One region of the Gorillibacterium sp. sgz306347 genome, then DNA from elsewhere that is predicted to be linked to it. Evidence: riboswitches for the same ligand, from Rfam matches in the RefSeq annotation. Region 1 holds a riboswitch; the other holds the start of a gene.
The links. A riboswitch is a leader RNA that binds a small molecule or an ion and turns the genes downstream of it on or off. The one in region 1 is predicted to bind FMN.
Positions count from the first base shown of each region.

Region 1 (15,361 bases):
CGCGAAGGAAAAACGGATGAAGGTGTTTTCGCTGCGATATTTTGCCATTAACGTGGGCGTCGCGGTCGGGCCGCTGGCCGGAGCCTATTTCAGCACCCGCAACGCCTCGCTCGCCTTTATTTTGACCGGCGTCGTCTATCTGTTGTATGCCTTTACGCTGCATATCCTGCTGATTGTCTTCGGCATCCGCAAGATCGAAAGCGAGCAGAAAAAAGACACGACCCTGGCCCAGGCCTGGAGCGTAATTCGCCAGGACGTCCGGTTCCGCTATTTTCTGCTCGGAGCGACCATCAGCTCCATCGGCTATTCGCAGATGAGCGTGACGTTGGCGCAATACCTGGAAAGAGATTTTGTCGGCGGCGTAGAGCTGTTCGCGGCCATGCTGAGCCTGAACGCGATCGCCGTGCTTTTGTTCCAGCTGCCCCTGTCCGCCTGGTCGGCAAAGCGATCGCCGATTGTGGCGATTACCGTCGGCATGATCATGTATGCGTTCGGCAATCTGGGCTACGCCTTTTCCTTTAATTCCGTCACGTTCCTGGCGTCGATGTTCGTCTTTACCCTGGGTGAAATCCTTTCCTTCCCGGCGGGCAGCGTTCTGATCGACCGCATCGCCCCGGACGGCATGCGGGGCACCTATTTTGGCGCCCAGTCGTTTCAAAACATCGGCGCGTTTATCGGCCCGCTGCTAGGCGGTTTCCTGCTGGACGGTCCCGGCGGCGGCACGCTGTTCTCGGTCATGGCCGCGCTGTCCCTCAGCGCCATCTGGTTTTACCGGCGAGGGGATGCGCTCACCGAGCGGCAGGCCGCCCGGAACACTTCGGCGGCGGCACGGGCGGCGGACTGACCGGAATTACACGCGGTGGGCGCTGTCGCCGGAAGAAACCATACAAAAAAACTCCCCTTAATGCCTGTCGGGATCGGGCAAAGGGGAGTTTTTGCATGCATGGCGTTTTGACTGACACTCGCTAGCGAGCAGGAGAGTCCGGCCGCAGACAAAGGGAACGACTTCCCGGCCGGCTTTAGCCCTTCTTCTTCTCCATGGCCGCTTTCAACGCGTCGGCGAGGCTGTTTGCTGGCGGCGCGGCATCCTGGTAGCGTTCCACCAGGGCCCGGTTTTCCTTCGCAGCTTTCCGGCCGCCGCCGCTTCCGTCCAGCATTTCCACGAGGTTGCAGGGACGGCATTGGGCGAATTTGCCCGCCTTGCCGGTCCGGATTTCCATCCGCTTGCCGCATTGGGGACAGCGCTTGCTCGAGGTCGCCGGCTCGGCCGCGCGCCGGTAGGAGCATTCGCGGGAGGAGCAAACCAGCGTCTTGCCGCGCTTGCTTTTGATCTCCTGAAGGCGCTCGCCGCATTCCGGGCAGCGGCTTTGCGTCAGGTTATGCGGCTTGTAGGCGGCTCCGCTTTTTTTGACGTCCTCCACCATGCGGACCGTTTTCTCGCGGATGGACCGCATGAACCGGCCGGGGTCGCCGCTGCCCCGGGCGATTTGCTCCAGCTCGCGCTCCCACTCGGCGGTCAGCTCGGGCGTCCGCAGCTCCTCGGCGGCCAGCTCGATCAGCTGGAGGCCTTTGCTTGTCGGAGTGAGCGACGCGCCCTGCCGCTCGATCGTATCCGTGCCGAGCAGCTTCTCGATGATGTCGGCGCGGGTTGCCGGCGTGCCCAGGCCATGCTTCTCCATGGCCCCGAGCAGCGCCGCTTCCGTGAAGCGGGCGGGCGGCTCGGTGAAGCGGCGGTTCAGCACGCCGCGCTTGACCGGCAGCTTGTCGCCGCGCTTCACATCGGGAAGCCGCTGCTGCCGGCCGCCGGAATCGGAGCGCGGCTCGCCGTCCGGCCGCTTGCCGTCTTCCTCGTCGGCGTCGGTTAGCTCGCGTTCGCCGTACACGTCCTTCCAGCCGGCCTCGCGGATGATCCGGCCGGATGCGTACAGCCGCTCGCCGCCGGCTTCCAGCGTCAGCGTGGTTTCTTCATACCGGCAGGGCGGATAGAACAGCGCGATAAACCGGCGGACGATCAGGTCGTACAGCTTCCGTTCCTCAGCCGTCAGCGCGTTCAGATTGACGAACTGCTCGGTGGGGATGATGGCGTGATGATCGCTTACCTTGCTGTAGTCCACTATGCGCTTCGTCACCTGGAGCGGTTTGACCAGAAGCGGCCGGGCCAGCGCGGAATAAGGGCCGACGGCGACGCTTTCCAGCCGTCCCTTCAGCGTCGGCGCCATATCCTGCGTCAAATACCGGGAATCGGTGCGCGGATAGGTGACAAGCTTGTGCTGCTCGTACAGCTTTTGCAGCACATTGGACGTCTGCTTGGCGGAAAAGCCGTACCGGTTGCTGGCGTCCCGCTGCAGCTCGGTCAGATCGTAAGCGAGCGGCTGGGGAATCGTTTTTTCGGCTGTCTTGACGGCAATCACCTCCGCCGTTTTGCCGCCGAGGCCGCCCGCAATCCGCTCGGCCTTGGGAATGTCGAAGAGGCGGGCTTCTCCGTTCTCGGGGCATCTCCACTGCGCCTTGAACGAGCCGAGATCCGCCTCCACGGTGCGGTACTCCACCGGCTGAAAGCTCTTAATCTGCTTTTCCCGCTGCACCAGCATGCCGAGCGTCGGCGTCTGCACCCGTCCGGCAGCCAGCTGCGCCCCGTGCTTGGCGGTCAGCGCCCGGGTGATGTTGAGGCCGATCAGCCAGTCCGCTTCCGCCCGGCAGACGGCGGAGCGGAACAGCCGGTCATAATCCTTGCCCGGCTTGAGCGCGGCGAAGCCGTCCCGGATCGCCTTGTCCGTCTGCGAGGAAATCCAGAGCCGTTTGAACGGCTTTTTCCACTGAATCTGGTCCATGATCCAGCGGGCCACCAGCTCGCCTTCGCGTCCGGCGTCGGTGGCGATGACCAGGTCCGTCAGATCGGACCGGCGGCTCAGCTCGCGGATGCCGCGAAGCTGATGGCTTGTTTCCCGGATCGTTTTCAATTTCATCGGCTCGGGCAGCATCGGAAGGCTTTCCAGCTCCCACGTTTTCCATTTGGGGTCGTAATCCTCGGGCTCGGCAAGGGTAACCAGATGGCCGAGCGCCCAGGTGACCACATAGCGCGGGCCTTCAAAATGATGCTTTTGCTTGTTCGTGCAGCCGAGCACCCGGGCGATCTCCTTGGCGACGCTCGGTTTTTCGGCCAAAACAAAGGTTTTCATCGGCGATTCCTTTCCGAACGCATAAAAGAGGCCCGCGGATGGATCGTGGCGGGCCGCTTCGTTCCGGTCATTCGCAGTCTTGACAGACTCGTTAAACTTCTTGGTTCAATCGCTATAAGAATACCACGAAACGGGAGGCCGGGAAAAGCCCGCCCGCCGTCCCGGTCACGGACAGGGAGGCGGTCGGCATGCAGCGCTTTATAGGAGGGGCCTCGCAGCCTCAGGCTGCATTTGCCAGCGGGGCGGCAGCGTCCTTCTGGCGGGAAATGATAAACAGGGCGGTCCAGATCAGCAGAAACCCGGCGATTTCGTGGATTTTGACCCATTGCCCGACAATGATCCAGTTCATGACGACCCCGACCATCGGAAAGCTGAGCTCGGCCAGAGTGGCGACCGAAGCTTTGATGGTGGAGAGTCCTTTGTAATACACAAGAATGCCCAGCAGCCCCGGCAGGAGCGCCTGCCCGATCAAATTAATGAAAACGGCGGCGTTGGCGCCGAAGCCTTCCGGCAGGTTCCAGGCTGCGCCCTGGCTCCACGTAATGGCAAACAGGAAGGGGAGCGCCAGGATGAACCGGAGGGACGTGACGGTTTCGTACTGCAGCTTGCCGAGCGACAGCCGGCCCATGACGGTTGATCCGCCCCATAGCGCCGCTGCGCCAAGCGACATCAGGCTGCCGATCTGCGCAAAATCGTTCCAGTGGCCGAACGGAAGGGTAAAGCCAAAGGTCAGCAGGTACGTGCCCGCCAAAGCGAGGACAAGCAAAAGACCGAACCGGCGGGGCAGCGTTTCCTTCAGCAGCATCCGCGCCATGAGGATCGCGAACAGGGGCTGAAGCTTTTGCAGGAGAAGCACGGCGTTGGGATTGCCCGATTGCAGGCCCATTGTAAACAGCAGCGTCGCCAGCGCCGAGCCGCCCCAGGAAAGGAAGAGCAGCGCGGCGATGTGCTTGGCGCGCAGTCCCCGCAGCTCACCCCGCCGTTTCCAGATCATCGGTATCACGAACAGCACGATCAGCACATGCTCCAGCAAAACGATCTGCGCCGGCGTCATCGCCTTCAGCAGAATGATCCGGAACAGCGGGTCTACGCCCCAAAGCGCCGCTCCCAGCACGACCAGCCAAAACCCGCTGCCGGCTCCGAATTTAAACCTTGGTTTTCCGACCGCCATCTCCGTACCCATGTTGACATTTGCGCTCACTTCGTTTGTCTCCTTCTTGCGAACAAGGAACCCGTCAAACCAAGAAACCCCCGCAGTCGAAAAATTCGACGTACGGGGGCCGGATTAAAGAAACGTGCGGCGAGTGTTTCAAAAAACGCGCGCATGTCTGTCTCCGATCTTCTTCCATCCGGACTTTACCGTCGGCCCCGGAATTTCACCAGGTCAGCCGCATTCCTGCAGAGGAATACGGGTCGCGGGCTTTGCGCGCTTCGATCGCACGCTCACCGCCGGTCAGGAATTTCACCTTGCCCCGAAGATCCTTATTCGTTTTCTTTTGATTCTACTCCAAATCCCCGCGCAGTCAAGGACAAAATTGTGAACATTGTCACAAGCGGCGAATCAGGCAGCGAAATCAGCTTTCCGCCGGGTTTTTGGAGCCCTCGGAACCGGGTGTGCGGGGAGGGCGGCTGCCGAAAAACTGGTAATAGGCGCATTCGATCCGGCCGTTAAACAGCTTGCGCTTTTTGTTGGCGGGTTTTCCGAAGTAATGCTCCAGCTGCTTGCTCGGCGTCAGCACAAAAACCGACCAGCTGTCCAGCCGCTGAATCATCGAGCCAAGCCCGCGCAGGGCGACGGTCGCTTCGTCTTTGTCGCCTAGGCGCTCGCCGTAGGGCGGGTTTGTGATCAGGCAGCCGCTTTCTCCCTGCGGCTTTGCGGACGAAACCGGCTCCACGGAAAAGCGCAGCTCCTTCGACAGCCCCGCCGCGCGGGCGGACGCCTGGGCGACCTCGATGGCGGCCGGGTCGATGTCGGAGCCGCGAATGTCGAGCGGCACATCATCCCGGACGGAATCGTAGGCCTCGTCGCGGGCTTCTTCCCAGGCGCTGTCGCCGATAATCGGCCAATGCTCGGAGGGGAAGGAGCGCCGCAGGCCGGGCGCGAGGTTCCAGCCGATCATCGCCGCCTCGACGGGAAGAGTGCCCGAGCCGCAAAACGGGTCGTAAAACGGCCGGTCCGGCGTCCAGCGGCTGAGCAGAATCATCGCGGCGGCGAGCGTTTCCTTAAGCGGGGCTTCCGTGACCAGCTTGCGGTAGCCGCGCTTATGCAGGCTCGGGCCGGTCGTGTCGATGGTCAGCGTGGCAATGTCGTTCAGGAGAGCGACCTCGATCACGTACCGCGCGCCCGTTTCCGGGAACCAGTCGGAACGGTAGCGGGATTTCATTTTTTCGACGACGGCTTTTTTGACAATGCCTTGGCAGGCGGGAACGCTGGACAGCTGGGATTTATGCGAGCGGCCTTCGACAGGAAACTCCGCGTCACCGGGAATCCAGTCCGGCCAGTCCAGCGCTTTGGTGCCTTCAAACAGCTCGTCAAAGGTCCGCGCCGGGAATTCGCCCATTTTCACGAGAATCCGGTCCGCGGACCGCAGCCACAAATTGGCCCGGCAGACGGCGTCCGCGTCTCCCTTGAAGGTGACCCGTCCGTTTTCGGTGAACGAATCCGTATAGCCCAGTTCCTTGATTTCCCGGGCGACCACGGCTTCCAGCCCCATGGGGCAGGTGGCGATCAATTGCATGTTCATCGGTTAGCTCCGTTTCATTTTCTGTTTTGGGTGGCAATCTTGTATAGTTAGAGTATAGGCAAAGCCTGCACGGATGACAAACATCGGCGGAAGCGGGCGGATCAGACAAGGGAGTGGCACAGGAAAATGGACAGCAAGGAAGCGGAACGATACGCGGATTCCCTATATGCGCGCGATGAACAGCTGGAGGAAGCGCTTGAAGCCGTCAGGCAAAACGGCATGCCGGAGATTTCGGTTTCGCCGGGCTATGGACGGCTGCTCACGCTGCTGGTGAAAATAGCGGGCGCCCGGTCGGTGCTGGAAATCGGAGCGCTCGGCGGCTACAGCGGCATCTGCCTGGCGCGCGGTCTTCCGTCCGGCGGACGGCTTGTTTCGCTGGAGCTGAAGGAGGAATTCGCCCGGGTCGCGCTGGAGCAGCTGACACGGGCCGGTTTTGCCGGAAATGTCGAATACCGCACCGGCGACGCGCTGGAAAGCCTGAAACGGCTGGCGGACGAGGGCCGCAGGTTTGAATTGGTTTTTATCGACGCGGACAAAATCCAGGCGCCGGACTACCTCGAATGGTCGATCCGGCTGACCGGTCCGGGCGGAGTCATCGTCGGAGACAACTGCTTTTTGCACGGGAAGACGCTGGACCCGGCAAGCGACGGACCGGGCGTGCGCGGCATCCGGCTGTTCAACGAGCGGGTCGCCTCGGACCCGCGGCTGGAGAGCACGCTGCTGCCCGGTTATGACGGGCTTGCGATCGCCCGGGTGAAGGGGGAACGGCGAACGGTCGCAACTTCCATTCTGCCGCATTAGCAAAAACAGGAGCGTCGGCGTCATCGAAGGATGACGTTCGGATGCTCCTGTTTTTTTGCCGCTTACTGCGGATGACGATGCGAGGGACGGGCAGCAAGGAAATGGCCTGCAACATATGGCCGGCCCGAAACGTTATTTCAGGAAGGACGCCGCGTATGACGGCCTTTCGTTTACGGAAGCCGGATCAAGCCGGACGCTGCGCGCGATTCGGCCGGTTCAGGGACCGGCGCACCCAAAGCGCGTTGAGCAGCAGGAGGCCGGCGGATACGAGAAACACGCCTTGAATTCCATAGAGCGGGGAAATTAACCCGCCTGTGATCGGGCCCAGCACATTGCCCAGGGCGAGCGTGCTCGTGTTCAGGCTGTAGGACCGGCTTTCCATGCCCTCCGGGGTATATTTGCGGATGAGGGTATACACCGAGGGCAGCAGCCCGCCCATAAACATGCCCTGGACGAAGCGCATGGCAAACAGCTGCCAGACGGAGGTTACAAACGCTTGCGGGATAAAAGAGCAGGCGACGCCGATCAGGCAGAGGTTCAGCACCCGCTGCGAGCCGAACCGGTCCCCGAGCTTGCCGAGGAACGGAGAGACAATCATGTTCGAAATCCCGTTTGCGGAGCTGACCAGGCCGGCGAAGAACGCCAGGTTTTCGGCTTGTCCGTGCAGGTCCTGCACAAACAGCGGCAGAAGCTGCGAGGGGCCGAGCAGCGCGAACTGGAACAGAAACGTCACCGAGAACAGCGCGGGCAGCTCGCGGACATGGGAAAGCTCGCGGAAGCTTTGGAAAAGCGACATTTTCGGCTGCTTCAAAGCGGCCTTCCGGTCAAAATTGTCGTGCAGCAGGAACGTAATGAGCAGGGATGCGACAACAAGCAGCCCGCCGGTCAGGAAGAAAATGTGCCGGTAGCCGATCACGTCGGCCAGCAGGCCGCCGATGAGCGGGCCGAGAATCGTGCCCGCCACGCCGCCTGACTGGAGCATGCCCATGGCGAAGCCGATCTTTTCCTTCGGCGTGTTGGCCGACAAAACGGTCACCGACGCGGGGACAAAGCCCGAGATGGTGCCGTTCAGCAGCCGCAGCAGCAGAAGCCACCAGGCGTTGGTGGCAAAGCCCATGCAGGCGATGACAATCGCCATGCCGTAGCCGGAGCGAAGCAGCATCAGCTTCCGCCCGTACCGGTCGGCGACCCCTCCCCAGATCGGCTGAAAGATAAACGAAGTGACAAAGTTGGCGGAAAAAATCAGCCCGGACCAGATGGCCACCTCATGCGGATCGCTCATGCCGAGTTCCTGAAGGTAAAGCGGCAGAAACGGCGTGACCATCGTTGTGCCGGCCAGCGCAATAAACTGCCCCAGCCAGAGGACGGACAGATTGACTTTCCATTTTTCCATTGAGAAGGACTCCCTTTGTTTCCTTATTCGGTCAAGACGGACTTGCGGTACAGGATCAGGCAAAAAGCGGCGGCGGCCAAGCCGATTCCGCCCCCAAGGTAAAAGCCGCTCGCGAGGCCGAACGAATCGTTCATCCAGCCGGCGAGAAACGGGCCTCCAAACATGCCGAGCGAATAAACCGCCTGGTAGAAGCCCATGGAGGTTGCCCGTTTCTCGTGTTCCACGCCGTGGATGGAAAGGCTGAGGAACAGCGGGAAATAGAGGCCCTGGCTGAAGCCGTTGACCGCCTGCGTCAGAGCGAGTACCCCGTAAGCCGGGACGGCGGGAATGAGCAGCGTGCAGACCGCGCTGGCGAGAAATCCGGCCAGCAGCGTATTCCGGGCCCCAAACCGGGGGGCGATCCAGCGGCCGCTGGCGAAATTGGCGAACGCGTGCGGAATCATAAAAGCACATACCAGCCAGATCAGATCGGATTTGCTGGCGCCGAGGGCCTGGGCCTGCAGCGGGGTAAACCCGAACATGGTGATAAAAAGAATGCTGTGCGCCAGGATCGACAGCACCGAAACGGAGATCAGGGACGGCGTCAGGACACGCTTCAGCCCGGCAAGCCGGATCGGCTCCCGGACGACGCCGCCCGCGGGCTCTTTTACAAACGCAAGGCCGGCGAGTCCCGCCAAGCCGAGTCCCGCGCCAAGCATGAACAGAAACGGATACCCCCGGGTATCGGCGAGCCAGCCGCTGCCGGTCATCCCGGCCAACTGGCCTACGGCGGTGATGACGGAGATGCTGCCCATCGCCTTGGCCGTTTCATGAGCGGTAAAATAGGCCGAATAAAGCACGGTAAACGCCACCCAGGCCGAAGCGGAGACGCCGGCCAGCGCGCGTGCGGCAAGCGGCCATGCCGCCCCTTCCAGGGTGAAAATCAGGCAGCTTGCGACCGAGGAGGCCAGCCCGAGCAGCATGAACGGTTTGCGCTTCATCAGGCGGTCGGAGGCGATGCCCAGCGGCAAACGCAAAAAAAGCTGAACGAGCCCGTAGCTGCCCAGCACAATTCCGGTATAGGAGAGGGACAGCCCGCGCGATTGCAGATAATCCGGCAGTACCGGAACATAGCTGTACATGGAGGCCCAATAGCACAGTGTGACAAGCACAAAAACAAGATGGTCCCGGCCGGTCGGAGAAAAGGCGGCGGGTGCGGCGGCTTTCATGATCAGGGTACCCCGTTTCGGACAAGATTCTTTAACTGTAACGCAAACGGCCTGCAATTGCCACCCGGTATCCCGGCGCGAAGGGCGCGGCCTGCGTGGTTGGGAGGTGATTTGTTTGCTATAATGGTTCCGTTGCGGAATCATTCCGACTGACTCATACATAGATAAAGGGGTTCTGAACCATGCCATCTTCGAACATGTCGCGCGTGAACCGCAAGCGCAAGAAACAGCGCCGGTTCCGCTTGCTGCTTTTGACCGCCGCGGCCGCCACCGTGTTGATCGTTTGGGCGGTGCGCGGGCTTTGGAACGATTCCCGGCAGGCGGAGGCGCCGCAGCCTTCGCCGACGGCGGCGGCCGGACAGTCCGCCGCTCCGCCGGCGCCTGCCGCCACCCTGCCGCCGGCGACCGCCGCCCCGTCCGCTACGCTGCCGCCCAGCGCGGAACCGTCCGTGGAGCCGACGCCCGCGGCCAGCCCGACGGAGGCGCCATCGGCCGGTTCGCCGTCGGAAAGTCCGGGAAGCGCCGGCAGCACGGCTTCCCCGGACACCGCCGGTACCGCGGGAGACGGCGGGACGTCCGCTGCGCCTGCGGTTCCTTACGACCCGGGCGTTTTTACCGATCCCGACCGGATTCAGATGTCGTTTGTCGGAGATGTTCTCCTGGGGAGCACCGTGGAAAAGCTGCTGGCGCAAAACGGGTACGACTACCCGTATAAACAGGTGCTGTCCTACTTGCAGCGGCCCGACCTGACCATCGCCAATCTGGAAACGCCGATTACGGAACGCGGCACCAAGCAGCAAAAAGAATACGTCTACCGCTCCTCGCCGGAGGTGCTGCCGGCTTTCCAAAAGGCGGGCTTTGACCTGGTCAATCTGGCCAACAACCACATTCTCGATTACGGCCAGCAGGGGCTGCTTGATACCTTCGATCATTTGAGCGGGGCAGGCATCCCGTATGTAGGCGCCGGACATAACGCCGCCGAGGCGTTCCAGCCGGTGATCCTGGAGAAAAAAGGGATGACCATCGCATTCCTTGGCTTCAGCCGCGTCGTTCCCGAGCAATCCTGGAAAGCGGGGCCTTCCTCTCCGGGCGTGGCGGATACCTATAACCACACGCTGCCTGTGGAGGCCATCCAAAAAGCGGCGAAGCAAGCCGATCTCGTGGTCGTGATTCCGCACTGGGGCGTGGAGCGCAACGATCTTCCGGAGCCTTACCAGAAGGAATTGGCCCGCCGGTATATCGACGCCGGGGCGGATCTTGTGGTCGCGAGCCATCCGCATGTGCTCCAGGGGTTCGAAAATTACAAAGGCAAATGGATCGCGTACAGCCTGGGCAATTTTATTTTCACCACCAACAACACGCCGAAAACCTGGGACAGCTTAATTCTGGAGGCGTCCTGCACGAGGGAAGGAGAGTGCGCCGTGAATGCGGTGCCGGTTCTCACCAAAGCCGCTCAGCCGAAGGTGATGACCGAAGCGGAAGCGGAGGCTCTGTTTAAAAGGCTGACCGAAATGTCGTTCGGGGCCAGCGTGCTGAAGGACGGCCAGATTGTGACCGGACGGCGTTAAGGCAGCTGTAGGACAGCAACACAAACCGTGCGCGGCGAAACGGCCCGCAAAAGGAGACACAAACGATGCAAACGTCGAATCCGGAAATCCGAACTGTTTATTGTGTAGGCCGAAACTACCGGCTCCACGCCGAGGAGCTGGGCAATGCCGTTCCGGACAGCCCGATGCTGTTCATGAAGCCGGGGCATGCCGTTGTTCCGGCGGACGGCGGCATCCTTGCACTGCCCGGAAACCGGGGGGACGTGCACTATGAGGCCGAGGTGGTGCTTCGCGTCGGCCGTCCTTACGAGGCCGGCATTAAAACGGATGACCTGGTGGATGCGTTGGCCCTCGGGATTGATTTCACGCTTCGCTCGGTGCAGGACGTGCTGAAGGCGAAGGGCCATCCGTGGCTGGCGGCCAAAGGCTTCCGGAATTCGGCTCCGATCGGGCCGTTCCGTCCTTATCCCGGCGCTTCCGCGTTCGATACTCCGTTTTCTCTCCGGAAGAACGGGGAGCAGGTTCAACTAGGCCGGATGAGCGACATGATCTTTTCGCCGCAAACGCTGGTCGACTTTATCGCGGAGCATTACGGCCTGGGGCCGGGCGACCTGATCTTTACCGGTACGCCGGCGGGAGTCGGACCGGTAGGGAACGGCGACCGCTTCGAGCTGTTCTGGGACCGGAAGCCGGCGGGAGCGTTTACGGCTCTTCTGGCGGACGGCGGCACACCGGAAGGGACCGGCCGTTGATTCCCGTCCGCGCGGATTCGGCCGGATGGACGGGCTTGCTTGACGCGGCGGACGCCGTCAACCGGATGTTTGGCCCCGTGCTGCCGGGAGGGAGCTGGGCCTGGGCGATCGGCCTGCTGGGCAGCATGGGCATCGGGGCTTATGCGTACCGGAAACGCGCTTTGACCTTGTCCGGCGTGCTCGCCTCCATTCTGATCGGAACGCTGCTTTATGCCTTCGGCCGCACGGTCTGGTTCGGCACGCTGATCGCCTTCTTTGCTTCCTCGACAGCGTTGTCCCTCTGGAAAAGGCAACGGAAAGCGAAGGCCGAGGAAGGGTACGAGAAAACCGGAACCCGGGACGCCGGCCAGGTGTTCGCCAACGGCCTGCCGGGTGCGCTTCTGTGCCTGGTATGGGCGTGGCGGCCCGATCCGGTCTGGCTCTTCGCGTTTGTCGGCGTGATGGCCGCCGTAACCAGCGATACCTGGGCAACCGAGGTCGGCGGTCTCAGCAGGAAGCCGCCCCGGTCGATTCTGACCGGCAAGCCGGTTCCGGCCGGGACCTCCGGCGGCGTATCGGCGCTCGGCTCCGCGGCTGCCGCGGCAGGCGGTTTATTTATCGGCCTGGCGGCGGTTGTGTTGACCGCGGCGGATGCGGCGCTGGCCGGTTCGTTTGCCGGCTGGCTGCGCACGGGCGCGCTTTTGCTGGCGGCCGCATTCATCGCCGGCGCGGCCGGGGCTTTTGCCGATTCGCTGCTCGGGGCCACCGTTCAGCGCATGTACCGCTGCCGGTCCTGCGGCCGCCTGGTGGAGCGCCGCGTTCACTGCGGCAAGCCGGCCGACTTTGTCCGCGGCATCCGCTGGATGAACAATGACGCCGTGAATGTCGTCAGCTCGCTTGCAGCGGGCGTGATCGCCGCCGGAATCGGGTTTCTGGGGTTAGGCTGAAAGGGGAGAGCAGCATGAGCAAGTGGACCAGTCGGAGAGCGGACGGCCTGATTATGCCGGAGGAGGGAAGCGTCTTTTTGCGGCCGCTGCTGCCGGAAGACGCCGAAGCGCTGCTGGCGATGCGGCAGGAAAGCCGGATGCATTACGAAACGTATCAGCCTGCCCGGCCGGAAGAATTCTACACCCTCGAGGCCCAGCAGGAGGAAATCGAGCGCGGCGCCGCCTTGATGGAGGAGGATACCCAATACACATTCGGCATTTTCCGCCTGGACACCGGCGAGCTGGCGGGCCGGATCAGCCTGTCCGCCGTGCATCGCGGCGTCTGGCAAAACGCCAACGTCGGCTATTCCGTCGGCGTCCGCCATCAGGGCAAGGGCTTCGCCGCGCAGGCCGTCCGGCTTGCCGCGTCGTTCGCTTTCCGCGAGGCGGGGCTGCACCGTCTTCAGGCTGCGGTTATGCCCTGGAACACGGCATCGCTGCGCGTCATGGAAAAAGCCGCCTTCCGCCGGGAAGGACTTGCCGAACGGTACTTATACATCAACGGCAAGTGGGAGGACCACTACCTGTTTGCCCGCACGGCGGAGGAAGACGACTTGTAGCGTTATGCGGGAAGCCGCACCAAAGAGCCCCTTTCCCCTTTTGCGGGAGAAACGGGGCTCTTTGGTTTTGATTGACTGATTATTCTCCGGGAATCATCAGCTTTCCTTGCTCCCGCAAATCACCGAGCGCGCTGGCGCGGATTTCGGAAGAAGACAGCGTATACAGGGTGTCTCCGATGTAGAGGAGCCGCTCGACGGTTTTCCTTTCGTCTTCGGAATAGCCGACCCTCCGGGCCTCCGCCTGCTCCTTTTCCGATTGATGCGTAATGGCCCCTCTCCGTTGAAAGCCGTTCTGCAAATCGAGCGTATAAACGTAAGCCCCCTGAAAGGAAAACGCCCCGTATTGCGAAACCTCCTCCCGGGATTCCGAACCTGTTTTCTCCGCACTCCCGGTTTGGCCGGCTTTCCCGGCCGTGTTTTCCGTTTTGTGCTTCATTACGGTGACGGGAAACGCCAGCAGGTTCTTTTCCCGGCTGAACAAAAGTGCTTTGTGATCGCGCAGCAGCGGAGAGTCCGTCCCCCGGTCGCCGATGGTTTCCTTGAACAGTTCCTTCGGGTTGTTGACGTCGCTGACATCGAACAGGGCGATTTTCATCCCCTGATAGTAGGCGGTGGTGCCGCCGGTAAAGCCGCCGCTCTCCGCTTCCACCGTGTCCTTGCCGAAGCCGATCAGATGCGTTTCGTCATAGGGATGCAGGTAGTCGCTGTAGCCGGAAATTTTCAGCTCGCCCAATACGCCCGGTTTTTCCGGGACGGACAGGTCCAGCACAAAGAGCGGGTCGACCGTTTTAAACGTAACCAGGTAGGCGCGGTTCCCCATAAAGCGGGCGGAATAGATTCGTTCGCCAGGGGCAAGGTTTTCCAGCTTGCCCGCCGTTTTCAGGCTGCTGTCCAGCACATAGACGTTGTTTTGGGACCGGTAGCCGTCTGCGGCCCAGCCTTCTCCGCTCGTTGTCGCAATGCGGAAGTAGCCGCCGTGTTCATCCATGGAGAACTGATTCAGCACGGTGCCCGGAACCGTCCCTTTTCCGCTGAAGCGAAGCGCCCCTTGCTCAAGCCGAAACTTGTAAAGCTCCGTTTGTGCTTCGGTTCTGTGCCCCGAAAACAGTCCGCCGTCCAGCCAGGATTTCCGGTCGTATGCGGTCAAGGCGACGTAAAGGTTTTCCGTGGAGCAGTAGATGGTCTCCCCGGCCCCCAAATAACCGTCCACTTGAGCTTCCTCGTCAGGCTCCGCCAGGTTAAGGCTGGCGACCGTCAAATAAGAGTCCATCTCCGACCCTGGAAAATAGCGAATCTGATCGTAATCCAGCTTGCGGAAATCCGGCGAAACCGCCGTGTCGCGGTAGACCAGGGCGGCGTCTTCTTCCCGGTCGCCCTCCGTAATGGCGTAGCGGTCGAGCCAGCGGTTGGCCAGCAGGTAAAGCGTGCCGCCGATTTTGCGGCTGGACAGATAATGGCCCTGCAGCTCCAACTCGCGTACTTTTTTCGGAGCGGATTTGTCCGTCAGGTCGTATACGATGGCAAGAGTGGTGGTGGAGGTGCCCCAGCCGGGGACGAGGTCGCTTGTGACTGCTGCTCCGACCGGCTCCGGCCCGTTCGGATGGGAAGCGGCGGCGAGAACGATCAAACGGCTTCCATCCAGGTACAGCTCAAGCGGAACAACGCCCGATTCAAAAGGAATCAGGCTTGCAAGCGTCATACCTCCTGCGGGTACTGCCCGTACCACCGCAATCCGGCTGCGGTTGACCTGATACAGGTATTCGCCGTCCGTCTTGACCAGGTCGGCTTCGTCTACGCCCTGCACCTGCACGTTTGTCTGAGAATAACCGCCGGCCGATTGGGCGGGGGCGGAGGAGCTTTCTCCGCCTTTGGCGGACGAGGCGACGACGGCCTCTTGGGCGCCTGTCGCCGCCCCGTCCAGGGTCTCATACCCGATACCCGGGGCGGAAGAGGCTTTTCGAAGCAGCTTGCGGAGCTGGCTGAACGAGCCGACAGCCGGAAGCGCCTGCTCTTCCGCGTCTCGCGGATTCATTTTGTATGCCGCCGCAGGGGACGCTTTGAGCGGTTCGTCCGCTCCGACGGCCAAAAAGGCGGAGAAGAACAGAACGCAGGCGAGCAGGGAAGCCGTACCGATTTTTTTCAAAGGGATCTTCCTTTCCGAAGACTTGGCTGCCCCTTAGACGTCCGATCCGGCAAAAAGGTTTCAATTGCC
Region 1 is NZ_JCAPET010000010.1:63,024-78,384, reverse strand. It holds gene AC6I6H_RS07795 (MDR family MFS transporter) at 1-844, shown strand, start outside; gene AC6I6H_RS07790 (DNA topoisomerase III) at 1,020-3,179, opposite strand; gene AC6I6H_RS07785 (DMT family transporter) at 3,400-4,362, opposite strand; FMN riboswitch at 4,513-4,663, opposite strand; gene AC6I6H_RS07780 (THUMP domain-containing class I SAM-dependent RNA methyltransferase) at 4,754-5,923, opposite strand; gene AC6I6H_RS07775 (O-methyltransferase) at 5,978-6,724, shown strand; gene AC6I6H_RS07770 (MFS transporter) at 6,909-8,117, opposite strand; gene AC6I6H_RS07765 (MFS transporter) at 8,141-9,325, opposite strand; gene AC6I6H_RS07760 (CapA family protein) at 9,508-10,893, shown strand; gene AC6I6H_RS07755 (fumarylacetoacetate hydrolase family protein) at 10,959-11,624, shown strand; gene AC6I6H_RS07750 (DUF92 domain-containing protein) at 11,801-12,550, shown strand; gene AC6I6H_RS07745 (GNAT family N-acetyltransferase) at 12,565-13,149, shown strand; gene AC6I6H_RS07740 (beta-propeller domain-containing protein) at 13,229-15,292, opposite strand.

Region 2 (15,361 bases), on a different contig from region 1:
GGGGACACGCAGGAGGCGCTGCCCCCTGCACCCCCACACTCGCCGTGTGGCATCTCCCTCATCTCCGATGAGGGATGAATCACAGTGTCCGTCCATGCAGTCGCTTGTCAAGAACCTCGCTTGACAAGCTTAGGCCCGAGCGCGTGGCCCGGGAGCAAACGAAGGTTCAGGAGAGAATGGGCGTCAACTGTTTGCACATGGTGTTTTTACCAGACGTGCGTTTCTAGCTGGCCCCCGCTCTCCTTGACGTAGGCATACCATGTGGTACCCAACCCACGGATAGCAGCGTGCCGACCGTCGCTCGCTTATTTGCTCCCGCGCCATGCGTTCGGGCCCCCGATTATGGAGCGCTTGACAAAAACGTTCATAGCAATCATTGAGCTTATTGGATGATTTGAGGGGGCTTTTCCGTTCATTTCAGCAAATAAGGCCTCTCGCAACCGTTAGCCACCCATGCACTGGCGGGCACCACAGAAAATGAAAATAAAGTTGCGTTATTTCAAGGTGGATTTTTTGGCTATGCCGTGGTCCAATGTCCATCACGCGCCGGGAGCTTTGGTCATGGGGGCGCCGGAAGCCGGACAAATTCTAACGGTTGCCAGCGAGCTTATTTGGCTTAAAACGAGACGTTTCAAAATCTAACGGTTGCCACGGAGCTTATTTGGCTCGGAGAAGGGGAGTTTTGGTCTTTTGAGGGCAAATAAGCTCTCCCACAACCGTTAGAAATGGAAACAGGGGTTTTTTGGGCGAATAAGCGCTGTGGCAACCGTTAGCCACCCATGCCCTGGCGGGCACCACAGACGATGACGTTGCGTTATTTTCAGGTAGAAGGGTACGTGAGGAAATGCTGGTCTGTTGGCGGAACCGGCGGCTGGAGTTTCGGGCGGCAGGGCTGTACTTAGGTCATATGAGAGACCGATTGCTTGCAATTTTTACGGACGGAGGGTAAAATTTATTCAAGCGTTACAAGACGTTCCTTCGGGGCAGGGCGAAATTCCCTACCGGCGGTGAACCGCGCGCGAAGCTTTGGCTTTTGGCGCGTGCCAGTCCGTGACCCGTTTTTCGCTGGCGATGGTTGTTGACCAAGGCGGCGATCAACGGTGGATCCGGTGCAACTCCGGAACCGACAGTTAAAGTCTGGATGAGAGAAGGAATACGGAGCAAACAGAAGCAGGCGCCGGAATGTACTCTTTTTCACATGGCGCGTTTGCTTTCAGGCCGGGTTTTAACGGCCCTATCTCTGTATGATCATGCCCCCGAACGAAGACGGGGGCTTTTTTGCGTCCCCTGTGCGGAAGCCCCTAATCCAATCAAGCGGAGATGAGAACGGATGAATGCCCTTACCCACGAAGCATACATGGAGCTCGCCCTTCAGCTGGCGGCCGCGGCCTCCGGTCAAACGGAGATTAATCCGGCGGTCGGCTGCGTCGTTGTGAATAACGGCCGTATCGTCGGCATGGGCGCGCACCTGAAGCGGGGCACGGCGCATGCGGAAGTGCACGCGCTCAACATGGCGGGGCCGGAAGCGGAGGGCGCCACCGTGTACGTCACACTGGAGCCGTGCAGCCATTACGGCAAAACGCCGCCCTGCGCGGAACGGCTCATAGCCGAGAAGGTGGCCCGGGTTGTCGTCGCCGCGAGCGACCCCAATCCCTTGGTCGCAGGAAAGGGGCTTGCGCGGTTGGCGGACGCCGGGATCGAAGTGATCCGCGGCGTCCGCGCGCAGGAGGCCGAGCGGCTGAACGAAGCGTTCAACAAGTACATTCGAACACGCCGTCCGTTCGTCACGCTCAAGTCGGCCTCGACGCTGGACGGGCGGATCGCGACCGAAAGCGGGGACAGCAAGTGGATCTCGGGCGATGCGTCCCGCTCTTTTGTCCATTTGCTGCGGCACCGCAACCAGGCGATCCTGGTCGGCGTCGGAACGGTGCTCGCCGATGATCCGCTGCTGACCACCCGCCTGCCCGTGCCGGCGCTGTCTCCAATCCGCGTGGTTGCGGATTCGCGGCTTCGCATGCCGCCGGAAGCCCGCATGCTTGCGGATGGCGGGCCTCCCGTTCTTGTGCTGGCCGCAGACGGCGCGGACCCGGCCCGGCGGCGGGCGCTCGAAGCCCGCGGAGCGGAGGTGCTGCTATGCGGCCGCGGAGAACGGGTCGACCTTGCGGCCGCCATGGACCAGCTGGGGGCCAGGGAGATCGGCTCGGTGCTGCTTGAGGGAGGCGGCCGGCTGAACGGTGCGATGCTGGCGGCCGGGCTGGTAGACAAGGCGGTGCTGTTTTACGCTCCGAAAATTGTCGGCGGCGAACGGGCGCCCGGCTTGTTCGATTTTGCCGGCGTCGACCGGATGAGCGATGCGATTCGACTTGAGCGGACGGAGGTGTCCGCCTATGGAGAGGACATTTGCGTTACCGGTTACCCGTCCAACGCATGGAAGGCTCCGGCAGCCGTGACAGCCGGGAATGAAGGCGAAGCAAAGGAGGAAGGCTGATGTTTACCGGTATAATTGAAGAAATCGGCTTTCTCCAGAAGGTCAGCCGGCAGGGGCAGGCAATGGTGCTGACCATCGCGGCCTCCCGGATTCTGGAGGATGTACGCCTCGGCGACAGCATTGCGGTCAACGGCGTCTGCTTGACGGTGATCCGGTTTGACAGCCAAACCGTCTCCATGGACGTCATGCCGAATACCTACCGCCGCTCCAACCTGCGGACGCTTCTTCCCGGGTCCCGCGTGAACCTGGAACGGGCGATGGCGGCGGGCGGCCGTTACGGCGGCCACATCGTGCAGGGCCATGTCGACGCCCCCGGCGTCATTAAGGGGCGAACGCCCGAAGAAAACGCCGTTGTGTTCCGTATCGAGCCGGAGGACAAAGCGATCCTCCGCTACGTTGTCTCGCAGGGCTCAGTCGCCATAGACGGCATCAGCTTGACCGTGGTGGAGGCGGGGCTTACGGATTTTACTGTCTCCATTATTCCGCATACGCTTGGAGAGACCATCTTGGACGACAAGCATCCGGGCGATGCGGTCAATGTGGAATGCGACATTCTCGGCAAATACATCGACCGGCTGCTTCGCTTCCCGGCCGACGCTCCCGAGGGCGCCCGGAAAACCGGCGGCGTAACGGCGGGCTTTCTCGCCGAGCACGGATTCATGTAAGCTTCATGATTTATCCGAAGAAAACCGTTATTTTGGTTGAACAAAGGAGTGTAGGGAATGGAAGATCAAACCAAGCAAGCCGAGATCCGCTTCGATCCGATTGAGGAAGCCATTTACGAGCTGATGCAAGGCAAGGTCATCATCGTGGTGGACGACGAAGACCGGGAAAACGAAGGCGATTTGATTGCGCTGGCCGACCGGGCGACGCCCGAAGTTATCAACTTCATGATCCGGGAAGCGCGCGGGCTCGTCTGTGTTCCGGTAACGGAGGAGCGGGCGCAGGAGCTGGAGCTGAAGCCGATGGTCGAGCGCAACACGGATTTTCACGGCACCGCCTTTACCGTTTCCGTCGATCACAGCGAGACGACGACGGGGATTTCCGCCTATGAACGGTCCCGCACCATTCAAGGCTTGATCGACCCGAAAGCGAAGCCCGGCGACTTCCGCCGCCCCGGCCATATCTTTCCGCTGATCGCGCGCAAGGGCGGCGTGCTTCGCCGCGCCGGCCATACGGAAGCGGCGGTCGATCTGGCGCGCATGAGCGGAGCTTACCCGGCCGCCGTCATCTGCGAAGTCATCAAAGAAGACGGCACGATGGCGCGTGTGCCGGATCTGATGGGTTTTGCCAAGAAGCACGGACTCAAAATCATCACGATCCGCGATCTGATCCGGTACCGGAACGAAAAGGAAAACCTGATTCACCGCGAAGTCGAAATCAAGCTGCCGACCGACGCGGGACAATTCCGCGCCGTCGCCTATACCAACGAAGTCGACGGAAAAGAGCACGTGGCTTTGGTCAAAGGAACGATTGACGGCTCCGTGCCGGTGCTGGTCCGCGTGCATTCGGAATGCCTGACCGGCGACGTGTTCCACTCCCACCGGTGCGACTGCGGGCCGCAGCTGGATGCGGCGCTGCGCCGGATCGAGCAGGAAGGCACCGGAGTGCTGCTTTACATGCGGCAGGAAGGCCGCGGAATTGGCTTGATCAATAAGCTGAAGGCGTATAAACTTCAGGAAGAGGGGTTGGACACGGTAGACGCCAACCTGAAGCTGGGGTTTGCCCCCGATCTGCGGGATTACGGCATCGGCGCGCAAATTTTGAAAGACCTGGGCGTGCGCAAGATCCGCCTGCTGACTAACAATCCGCGCAAGATCAAAGGCCTGGAGGGCTACGGCCTGGAGGTGACGGAACGGGTGCCTCTTCAAATGGAGGAAAACGAGGACAACACCCGCTACCTGCACACCAAACAGGAGAAGCTCGGCCACCTGCTGACGTTTGTGGAACAAAACGAACCCCAACTCCCGAAAGGATGATCGTCCCATGGTGAAAGTGTACGAAGGCAATCTGATTTCCGAGAATCTGAAATATGGCATCGTTGTCGGCCGGTTTAACGAATTCATCGTCAGCAAGCTGCTGTCCGGTGCTTTGGACGGCTTGAAGCGGCACGGCGCAGGCGAAGAGGATGTCGAGGTCGCCTGGGTTCCGGGGGCATTTGAAATTCCGCTCGTCGCGCAAAAAATGGCCGAAAGCGGCAAATACGACGCAGTGATCGCACTTGGCGCCGTAATCCGCGGATCGACGCCGCATTTTGAATATGTTTCGAGCGAGGTCTCCAAAGGCGTCGCCGCCGTCGGCCTGAAAACCGGCGTTCCGACGATCTTCGGCGTGCTGACCACAGACTCCATCGAGCAAGCCATCGAGCGCGCCGGCACAAAGGCCGGCAACAAAGGCTACGAAGCGGCCGTGACGGCTATCGAAACGGCGAACGTTATCAATCGGCTGAAGGCCTGACGCGAAAGGACCGCCGGAACAGGGGAACCGCGCATGAACGAACAAACGGAAGAAACCGTCGGCCATCCGAAAGTCACCTTCCGGCTGGAAACCTTTGAAGGACCGCTGGATTTGCTGCTTCATCTGGTCGATAAAAACGAAGTGGACATTTACGACATTCCGATCCGGATGATTACGGATCAGTATATGGAGTATCTGGCGATGATGCAGGAGCTGGAGCTCGACGTGACCAGCGAGTTTCTGGTTATGGCCGCCACGCTGTTGTCCATCAAAAGCAAAATGCTTCTGCCAAAGCCTCCGGTCATCGAGATGGAGTGGGAGGATTTCCCGGATGACGGGGATTTCGACCCGCGCGCCGATCTCGTCCGGCAGCTTATCGAGTACAAGAAATACAAAGAGATTGCCGAGCATCTTCGGGAAAAGGAGGTCGAGCGGAGCCTGATTTACACGCGGGAACCGGTCGATCTGGCCCCCTACGCGCCCGTCGTGCAGGAAAACCCCGTAGAAGGCCTGGCGCCCGCCGATCTGATGTGGGCGTTTCAAAAGGCGCTCAAAAAGATGACGGTCCGGCAGTCCGTCGCCCGGATCCGGCGGGATGAAATATCGGTCAAGGACCGTATCCGCCAGGTAATCCGGCAGCTGGAGCTTGAAGGCGGGAAAGCGCTGTTTACCCGTCTGCTGGAAGACAACTACTCCCGCGAGGAAGTGGTGGTTACGTTTCTGGCGCTGCTCGAGTTGATGAAAATGAAGCGAATCGTCTGTTACCAGCACGGCTTGTTTGACGATATCGTAATCCAGGCAAGAGAGGATGGAGCGTCGGTTGCACCCGAACCCGATGATACCGATTATTGAAGGCCTGCTGTTTGCGGCAGGCGATGAAGGACTGGACGCGCGTCAGCTGGCGGACGTACTGGAGCTGGACACCCGCTCGGTCCGCGAGCTGGTGGAGCTGCTCCGGCGGGAGCTGAAGGATGCCGGCCGGGGCGTGCAGATTGTCGAATGGGCGGGCAATTACCAGATGACCACCATTCCGGCGCACGCTCCTTATTTCGAAAAGCTGGCCGAAGCCCCCAACCGGTCGTCGCTGTCCCAGGCGGCGCTGGAGACGCTGTCCATCATCGCTTACCGCCAGCCGATCACGCGCGTGGAAATCGAAGAAATCCGCGGAGTCAAATGCGAACGCGCCCTTCATACCCTTGTCGCCAAGGAGCTGGTGGAGGAAACGGGCCGCGCCGAAGCGGTCGGCCGGCCGATCTTGTACGGCACAACCAAGGCGTTTCTGGATTACTTCGGGTTGGCCAGTCTGCGGGAGCTTCCCGATACCTCGCTCTTTGAGCATTCGGACAACATGGAAGAAGAAGCGAGGATGCTGTTCGACCGCCTGGATAATGAACAGGAACAGCTGACGTTTGAGGATATGATTCGTCCCGTTGACGGGCCTTCCGTTCCGGAGGAACCCGACTTGTTTGCGGAGCCCGGCCTTTTGGCGGCACCGGAGGAAGAGGACCGGTCTGCCCGGACAGGGGAGCCCGGCGGCGGAGCGCCGGAAGAAGGCAGAGAAGAACCGGATGAAGCGATTGGCGTTTCGGAAAATGACAAACCGGTTTGACGGACTTTTCCTTTCCTGCATGGCATTCCCCGATCGGAGCATACTAATCCGTGTGTCTGGACGCTGTTTCGGCAGCTGAGGACCACGGGTTTTTTCTTGCTCGGGCTGCCGCGGTGAATGCCATTTCCGGTTAAAAATCCATACCGTGAAAATGTGCGAAGCGGGCGCCTTTTCTTGATAGAACGCCGGATGGAGGGGTTGCGATGGGTTGGGCGGGTTGGACAGTGGCGGGTCTTTTGCTGATTCTTCTGATCGTGGCGGTCCTTCTGTGGATCAGCCGGATCCGCATTACCGTGGAATATGTCCGGGTTGAGAAGAACGACCGTTTTCGGATGCAAGTGACGGCGTTTTTCGGCTTGTTCCGGTTCAATTACGAGATACCGGTCATCGATTTTGAAGGGCTGCTGAAAGGGGTCCGGTTAAGCACCGCCCGAAAAAGTCAGCTTGGACCCGGGCAGTTGCAGGAAACGGAAGGAAAGGAAGAGGTGAACCGGGGATTTTGGCAAAAGGGGCAAAAAATAAAGCAGCTGGTCGAAACGAACTTTTTCCACTACGGTGCGTGGCTGAAAAGAACACTGGGACATGTCCGCTGCACCGACTTTACCTGGTTTTCGGCTGTCGGCAGCGGCAATCCGGCATACACCGCCATTTTGTCGGGGTCTGCGGCTGGCATGAAAAATGTGCTGGTCGGGCAGGCATCCCGCTTCGTCCATTTTGATGCGGAGCCCCGCATGAATGTGCATCCCAATTTTGCCGGGGTTCAATTCGATACGCGGCTTCATGCCGATCTCTCCATCCGTGCCTCGTCGGCCTTGGCGTCCGGGTTTGGACTGCTGCTTCGCGCTCGAAGCATTGGGGATTTGAAGAAGCTCCGAAACGCCATCAAGCGGATCCGGCAATAACCGGAATCCGCTTGATGGTTTTTTGGCTATGCGGTTGGAGGGGAGGGGCGTTTACCAGCCCGCAGCCGGTTCCGTCTCCGCGTTGTAGTCCACGCCGGCAAGACCGAAGCCGAACAGCTTGAGGAAATCCTCCCGGTACCCGTCCATGTCGGCCAGTTCGTTCAGGTTTTCCGCGTTTACCTTCGTCCAAAGAGCGGCAACCTCTTCCTGGACGTCGTCTCTCATTTCCCAGTCGTCAATCCGAATCCGTCCCTGTGCATCCAGCTCCGGACCGGCTCCCGCGTAAAGGCGCTCCGCCAGAAGACGGTGCATCTGCTCGATGGTCCCTTCATGAATCCCTTTTTGCTTCATGACTTTGAAGAGCAGCGAGATGTACAGCGGAACGACCGGTATGGCGGAGCTGGCCTGCGTAACAAGCGCCTTGTTGACGGAAACGTAGGCATGTCCGCCGATTTTTTCGGCCAGCAAGCCGTCGAGACGCCGTCCGGTTGCTTCCAGATGATCCTTTGACCGTCCAATGGTTCCTTCCCGGTAAATGGCATGCGTAATCGCCGGACCGATATAAGAGTAAGCGATTGAAACGGCGCCCGGCGCCAGTGCGTCCGCTTCCAGAAGCGCATCGATCCAGAGGCTCCAGTCGTCACCGCCCATGACAGCGACGGTTTGGCGGATTTCCTCTTCAGTGGCGGGGGCCACCGTGATCGGGTTGACGGCCCCGGTCATGAAATTGACCGTTTTGTCCTCAAACGGCTTGCCGATCGGTTTGATAACCGATTGGTACGTTTCCCCCGTTTGCGGATCGGTCCGCCGGGGAGAGGCCAGGCTGTAAACGATCAGGTCGACCTGTCCGAGATTTTCCTTGATGGTGCGAATGGTCTCCTGCTTGATTTCGTTTGAAAACGCGTCTCCATTGATGCTGAAGGAGGCCAGCCCTTCCGCACGGGCCGCTTTCTCGAACGCCGCGGTGTTATACCAGCCGGCGGAGGCGGTGCGGTCCTTCTCGGCCGGACGTTCAAAGAAGACGCCGACGGTGGCTGCGTCCGAGCCGAAGGCCGCGGCAATGCGCGTGGCGAGGCCGAAGCCGGTGGACGCGCCAAGCACCAGCACGCGCTTCGGGCCGTCTACGGACGGTTTGCTTTTTATGTAGTCAATTTGTTCCTGAACATGGGCGGCGCAGCCCTCTGGGTGGGCATTCGTGCAGATAAAGCCGCGGATTTTCGGTTGAATAATCATTGGCAACGCTCCTTTATGCTCCGTGATGCGAGAAGCAAATTCGATTTATTATAGCATGGATCGCCTTCGGGCAATAGCCGAATGCCGTCTTTCGGCCAGTGAAGGAATAAAGGACGCTTACATACTTTTGTCCGTTTGCGGAGAAATTAAGCGGGATACCGGCACCACAGCATGAACCAAACAGGAGGGAGATCCAGTGACAGAACATCCGATTCAAGGCCTCATGAAAACGGCCATGGAGCAAATTACGGAAATGGTTAACGTCAACACGATTGTCGGCGATCCGATCGAAACCGGGGAAGGCGACGTCATCATGCCCATTTCCCGCGTCAATTTCGGCTTTGCCGCAGGCGGCAGCGACTTCACCACTGAAAACGGCGAGGAAGGCGAAGACGCCAAAAACGCGCAGATCCAATTGCCTTTTGGCGGCGGCAGCGGCGGTGGGGTATCGATTAACCCCATTGCATTCCTGGTGGTCGGAAAAACCGGCGTCAAGGTCGTTCCGCTAGACAACCAAACGCATATTCTGGAGCGCCTGATCGATTCGGCGCCTCAGGTGGTGGACCGGATTCAAAGCATGTTCCAGGGAGGCGCCGCAGGCGCAAAAATGGGACAGCCCATGGGCGGCATGATGGGCGGCGCCGGAATGTCCGGAGGAACGGGCATGACCGGCGGTGCAACTGCGGGCATGATGGGCAGCGGTGCGGGACAGCAAACCGGCGCGGGCCTGACGAGCGGCGGAACGGGAACCCAAAGCGGCAACAGCTTCGGCGGATTTTCCGGATCGAATCCCAATTCCGGCAACAACGGCCGTTATTCCTGAGCAGTGCGAAGCGCACCCTCCAAAAATTAACGCAAGATCCAAGACCGTATGGCCATCCGGCCATCCGGTCTTTTTTTTGCGGACATGTTCCCGCATGGACGGGCATATCTTTTACCAAAACGCGGAGGAGTGGAGGCAGTGCGGCGAACCGTCTCGATTGTGTGCGCATTGGGAATGGCGGCGGGACTTCTTGTCCCGGCCGGTTCATCGGAGGAGGGAGTGAAAGCGGAAGGAGCGGCTTATGCTTCCGCACCGGCGACGATGGATGTTTTTGCCCAAACGGACAGCCCGTCCGCCGGAATCGCCGGGGATTCGGCCGTCCCTTCACAAGCAGCGGTTTCGTCCGGCTTACCGGCCGCCAAGGGAGTGGACATCAGCGCCGAAGGGGCTTCGCTAATCGATGTAAGCTCCGGACGCATAGTCTACAGCCGGAATGGCGACAAACGGCTACCGATTGCAAGCTTGACGAAAATCATGACCGCCATCGTGGCGATCGAGGAGGGTGACTTGTCATCCAATGTAAAAGTCGGCCGGAACGCTTACGGCGTCGAAGGGTCCTCCATATACTTGAAGCTCGGGGAAGAGATCGGACTCGGCGACCTGCTTTACGGGCTGATGCTCCGCTCCGGCAACGATGCGGCTTCCGCTATCGCCGAACATGTGGGCGGCTCGCTGGACGGCTTTGTCCTTCTAATGAACCGGAAAGCGGGTGAAATCGGACTCGCCAACACTCATTTTGCCAATCCGAGCGGTCTTGACGCCCCTGAGCATTACTCGACCGCCAACGACCTGGCGCGCCTGACGGCTTATGCGCTGCGCAATCCGACCTTCCGCGAAATTGTCAAAACAAAGACCAAGCGTGTCTCCCGCGAGGATGAACCCTGGGATACCGTATGGAAAAATAAAAACAAAATGCTGCTGCAATACCCCGGCTCGGATGGGGTAAAGACAGGCTTTACCAAAATCGCCCGGCGCTGTCTGGTCTCTTCGGCTACGCGCGGCGGCCAGCAATTGGCCGCGGTTACTCTGAATGACGGCAACGATTGGGCGGATCATGCGCGGATGCTGGATTACGGCTTTGCCGAATACCCCCTTCGCACAATCGTCGAGCAAGGGGAGAAGGCGGGAGACGGGTTCGCGGCGGCGCAGCCGATCCGCTACCCCGCGTCGGACAGCGAGCTCTCCCTGTTCCGCCGGGAAGTGAAGCGGATAGCGGAGGATACGCTCGATTACCGGCTCGGCGAGCGGGCTCGTCTGGAGGTTTGGTTTGGGGAGACCCGGGTGGGCAGTGTTCCCCTCAAACCGGAAGAGCCCCAGCCAGGAAACCCGGGGAATTCCGCAGCGCTCGGCTCGGCGGACGGCGCCTTTATGGAGCAGACGGGATTTGTGCGCCGGTTTTGGGCAAACCTGTCCGGGCTGTTTCGGGCACTGGCAGGCGGAAACGAAAATTAAAGCTGATAACGGCAAGGTTCTCGCAAAGGGGCGGAGAAACGCATGGTGAATTTGATCTGGTTGTTTTTTATCGTCACCGGCTTTGGAGTAGCGGCTGCAAACGGCAACATTGAAGCCGTCACCAAAGCCGTGTTCGAAGGCGCGGAAACGGGCGTGACCGTTTCTCTCGGCCTGGTCAGCATCCTTACCTTCTGGCTCGGCATCATGCGGATCGCCGAAGAGGGGGGGCTTTTGCGCATTATCGCCAAAGGGCTTCGCCCGGTGGTCCGTTTTCTGTTTCCGGGCGTACCGGCGAATCACCCGGCTGTCGGCTACATCATGTCAAACATGAGCGCCAACCTCCTTGGCCTGGGGAATGCCGCCACTCCGATGGGCATCAAGGCGATGCAGGAGCTGCAAACGTTAAATCCCGACAAGGAAAAAGCAAGCCCGGCCATGTGCACGCTGCTGGCGCTCAACACTTCCAGCATCACGCTCATTCCCACTACACTGATCGCCATCCGCATGAATTTCCACTCCATCAGCCCTGCGGACATCATCGGCACAACTCTTTTGGCTACCGCGGTTTCGACGCTTGCGGCCATCGCGGTCGACCGGTATTACCGGGCGCGCGAGCTGCGCCGAAAAACTTGACATCGCCTGCCGAACGCCTGGCAGAAATTTCGCATAGGGAGGAGCTGAGCCGTTGTACCCGATCATTACCGCTCTGTCGGCCTGGGCAATCCCGGCGATTATTGTGTTTATTCCGCTTTATGCCGCCTTCCGGAAAGTGCCTGTTTACGAATCTTTTGTTGAGGGAGCCAAGGATGGGTTTCAAACCGCCGTTTCCATTATCCCCTCCCTGGTCGGCATGATGGTGGCGATCAGCGTGTTCCGCTCATCCGGAGCGATGGATTTGCTGGTCGGTCTGGCGAGGCCTCTGCTGGATCGCCTCGGCATTCCCGGAGAAGTGCTTCCGCTGGCGATTTTGCGGCCGATCACCGGTGCGGGCTCGCTCGCGTTTACGACCGATTTGATCCGTCAGTTCGGCCCCGATTCCCTTATTGGCCGGATCGCTTCCACCATTCAAGGAAGCACCGACACGACCCTTTATGTGCTGACCGTCTATTTCGGAGCGGTGGGTATCCGCAAGGCGGGCTATGCGCTGAAGGTTGGGCTGATCAGCGACGCCGTCGGCTTTATCGCTTCCGTGATCGTTTGCTCCATTGTTTTTGCTTGATCGGTTCGCCCGGCCTTCTCCCGCTTCAAGCCCGGCTTTCTTTGCGTTGGCAAAGAAGGCCGGGCTTGTGGTTTCGACCGCGTATGGGTATGATTACAAATGAGGTGAACCGACAAAATGGAACGTTTGCAAAAAGTGCTGGCCCAAGCCGGCATCGCGTCGCGGCGGAAATGCGAGGAATACATTACGGCCGGGCGGGTGGAGGTTAACGGGGAAGTTGTGTCCGAGCTCGGAGCCAAGGTGGACCCGAAGAACGATGTGATCAAGGTGGACGGCCGTCCGATCCAAAGCGAAGGAAAGACCTATCTGCTTTTACATAAACCGAAAGGCGTGATTACCAGCGCCAAAGATCCGAAGGGCCGGAAGGTGGTGTCGGATTATTTGCCTGGCGTCAAAGAGCGGGTATACCCGGTCGGGCGGCTGGATTACGATACGGAAGGCCTTCTGATTCTCACCAATGACGGCGAGTTTGCGAATTTGCTGACGCATCCCCGGCATCACGTGCCCCGGACCTACCTGGCGACGGTAAAAGGGGTGCCGCACGGCAGCGTGCTGGAACAGCTGGCATCCGGTGTCAAGCTGGAGGACGGGATGACGGCGCCCGCCATTGTGGACTACCATGACGTGAACCCGGAGAAGAACGAATCCGTGATTTCCATTACGATTTACGAAGGACGCAACCGGCAGGTGCGCCGGATGTTTGATAGTGTCCGGTTCCCTGTCATCCGCCTGCGCCGCATCCAGTTTGGACCGCTGCAGCTCGGCGGGCTGCCGCGCGGCAAATTCCGGCCGCTGAGCAAGGATGAAGTGGAGCTGCTGACCCAATCGGCGTTGGAGGCGGGGAAAAACGCCGACAGCCGTCCGAAGGCTCCGCCGGTTCAAAAAAAGAATTAACGAATTCGCCAATATTCGCTATAATAAGGGGAGGTTTTGTTACAATCCGACAGCGGATAGCCCACCGAACCGGATGTCCGGTAGCCGCTTAACGGCTTTTCCGCTTTTTTTATACACCGGAGTTTAACCGGAAAGCGCTGGGAGGATCTATAATGGCAGAGAACAAGGAAAGCATTTTAGTCGTGGACGACGAAGAGCGGATTCGCCGCCTGCTTCGCATGTACCTGGAGAAAGAAGGGTATGCCATCGACGAAGCGGAAGACGGGGAAACCGCGCTGCAAAAAGCCGTTGATCACGACTACGATCTGATCCTGCTGGATTTGATGCTCCCCGGAATCGACGGCCTGGAAGTGTGCGCAAGGCTGCGGCAGTACAAGGCGACCCCGGTCATTATGCTGACGGCAAAAGGAGAAGAATCCAACCGCGTGCAGGGCTTTGAGGCGGGAACCGACGACTATGTGGTCAAGCCTTTCAGCCCGCGCGAGGTGATTTACCGGGTCAAGGCGATTTTGCGCCGCTCTTCGGCCACCGCTTACCTCTCGAAGGGAGCCAACTCCAGCAACAATATTGTTTTCCCCCATCTGCTGATCGAGCACGACGCCCACCGCGTGATGGCGGGCGGCCAGGAAATCGCCCTCACTCCTAAGGAGTACGAGCTGCTGCATTACCTCGCCGTTTCTCCGGACAAGGTCTTTTCCCGCGAGGAGCTGCTCAAGGATGTCTGGAATTATGAGTTTTTCGGCGACCTGCGGACCGTGGATACGCATGTAAAGCGGCTTCGCGAAAAGCTGAACAAGGTATCCCCGGACGCGGCGGCGATGATTACCACGGTCTGGGGCGTCGGCTATAAACTCGAGGTGCCCAAATAATGTTCCTGTTTCGCAGTATTGTCGGCAAGCTTTGGATGACGATTATCGCACTGGTGGCAGTTGTGCTGATCATCCTGGGCTTGTTTCTTTTTCGCTACATTGACACCAGTTTTCCGGACCAGGCCGGCAGCCTGGAGAATACGGCGGGACAGCTGGCCGGAAAAATCGCCGGTCGCACGGACGACTCGGTCTATCTGACTGCGGTCCGCGATATGCTGGCCCTGGAGGACTCCGGGATGGCTTTATTGGATCTCGGCCAGGCTCCGCAGGCCGCTCCTCCGATTTTGCTGAACGGAGAACTGTTCTCTGCGGCCGAGCTATTTACCGACGAGCAGCTGAATGCCGTATACAGCGGTCGGCAGGTCGACGCCCGTTATTCAGCCGCGGATGGCACGGAAGGGGACTATATCCTGATCGCCAAGCCGCTGCAAGGCGAGGGCGGGACGGTCCGCTACAGCCTGCTTCTGTACCAGTCCGAGCAGCGGACCGAAACCACCCAGTTCTATGTGAAGCGGGTGTTTGTTTATGTCTGCATTATGGGCTTCACCATGACGACGGTGTTTGCCTTTTTCCTGATCAGCCGGTTGAACCGCCCGCTCATTCTCCTGCAAAAAGCGGCCGAAAATATCCGCTCGGGCGATTTGAAGCAGCGCGTCAAATTTGATTATTCCGATGAGATCGGCCAGCTGGGACACACCTTTAACCAGATGGCGGACAAACTGGAGCGGACCATTGACGAGCTGCACCGGGAACGGGACAACCTGGACAGCGTTTTGCGCAGCATGGGGGACGCCGTTATTTCGTACCGCGTGGACGGGACCATCATTTTTCTTAATCCCGAAGGCGACAAGCTGCTCCAGGAATGGTCGCGGGTGGATTGGCACGGCTATGGGGAGCGGGAGGACGACGGAAGCTCGAACGAACCGGTGCGGCTAGAAAATGCAGCAGAGCCCTGGCAGCTTGTCCCGGGCCCGCTGCGGCATCTGCTGGAGCTTGTAATCAAGGAGAAACGGGAGGCGGCCGACAAGCTGCACGTGGAGGGCCGTGTCTGGTCGGTTGTTATGGCTCCGCTGTACACCGGCGGAACGGTCCGCGGCGCCGTCGTGGTGCTGCGGGATCAGACCGAGGAGTATAGGGCGGACAAATTCCGCAAGGACTTCGTAGCGAATGTCTCGCATGAGCTGCGAACGCCTCTTTCCATGCTGCAGGGATACAGCGAAGCGCTTATTGACGACATCGCGGGAACGCCGGAGGAGCGCAAGGAGCTCGCCCAGATCATTTACGACGAGTCGCTGCGCATGGGCCGGCTTGTGCGCGACCTGCTTGACCTGGCACAGCTGGATACCGGCAAAATGCAGTTTCACTTTGTGGAAACGGACCTGGACGTGCTGGTCTCGCGGGTCCACCGGAAGTTT
Region 2 is NZ_JCAPET010000018.1:81,644-97,004, reverse strand. It holds FMN riboswitch at 971-1,157, shown strand; gene ribD (bifunctional diaminohydroxyphosphoribosylaminopyrimidine deaminase/5-amino-6-(5-phosphoribosylamino)uracil reductase RibD) at 1,331-2,488, shown strand; gene ribE (riboflavin synthase) at 2,488-3,153, shown strand; gene AC6I6H_RS11715 (bifunctional 3,4-dihydroxy-2-butanone-4-phosphate synthase/GTP cyclohydrolase II) at 3,211-4,467, shown strand; gene ribH (6,7-dimethyl-8-ribityllumazine synthase) at 4,475-4,945, shown strand; gene AC6I6H_RS11705 (segregation and condensation protein A) at 4,979-5,797, shown strand; gene scpB (SMC-Scp complex subunit ScpB) at 5,766-6,554, shown strand; gene AC6I6H_RS11695 (DUF2953 domain-containing protein) at 6,758-7,456, shown strand; gene fabV (enoyl-ACP reductase FabV) at 7,508-8,689, opposite strand; partial or broken gene ytfJ (GerW family sporulation protein) at 8,886-9,276, shown strand; gene AC6I6H_RS11680 (D-alanyl-D-alanine carboxypeptidase family protein) at 9,651-10,964, shown strand; gene AC6I6H_RS11675 (nucleoside recognition domain-containing protein) at 11,007-11,597, shown strand; gene AC6I6H_RS11670 (spore maturation protein) at 11,650-12,183, shown strand; gene AC6I6H_RS11665 (pseudouridine synthase) at 12,301-13,077, shown strand; gene AC6I6H_RS11660 (response regulator transcription factor) at 13,230-13,946, shown strand; gene AC6I6H_RS11655 (sensor histidine kinase) at 13,946-15,361, shown strand, end outside.
Region 2: linked by a shared signal. The riboswitch ahead of ribD (bifunctional diaminohydroxyphosphoribosylaminopyrimidine deaminase/5-amino-6-(5-phosphoribosylamino)uracil reductase RibD) and the one ahead of AC6I6H_RS07785 (DMT family transporter) in region 1 are both predicted to bind FMN.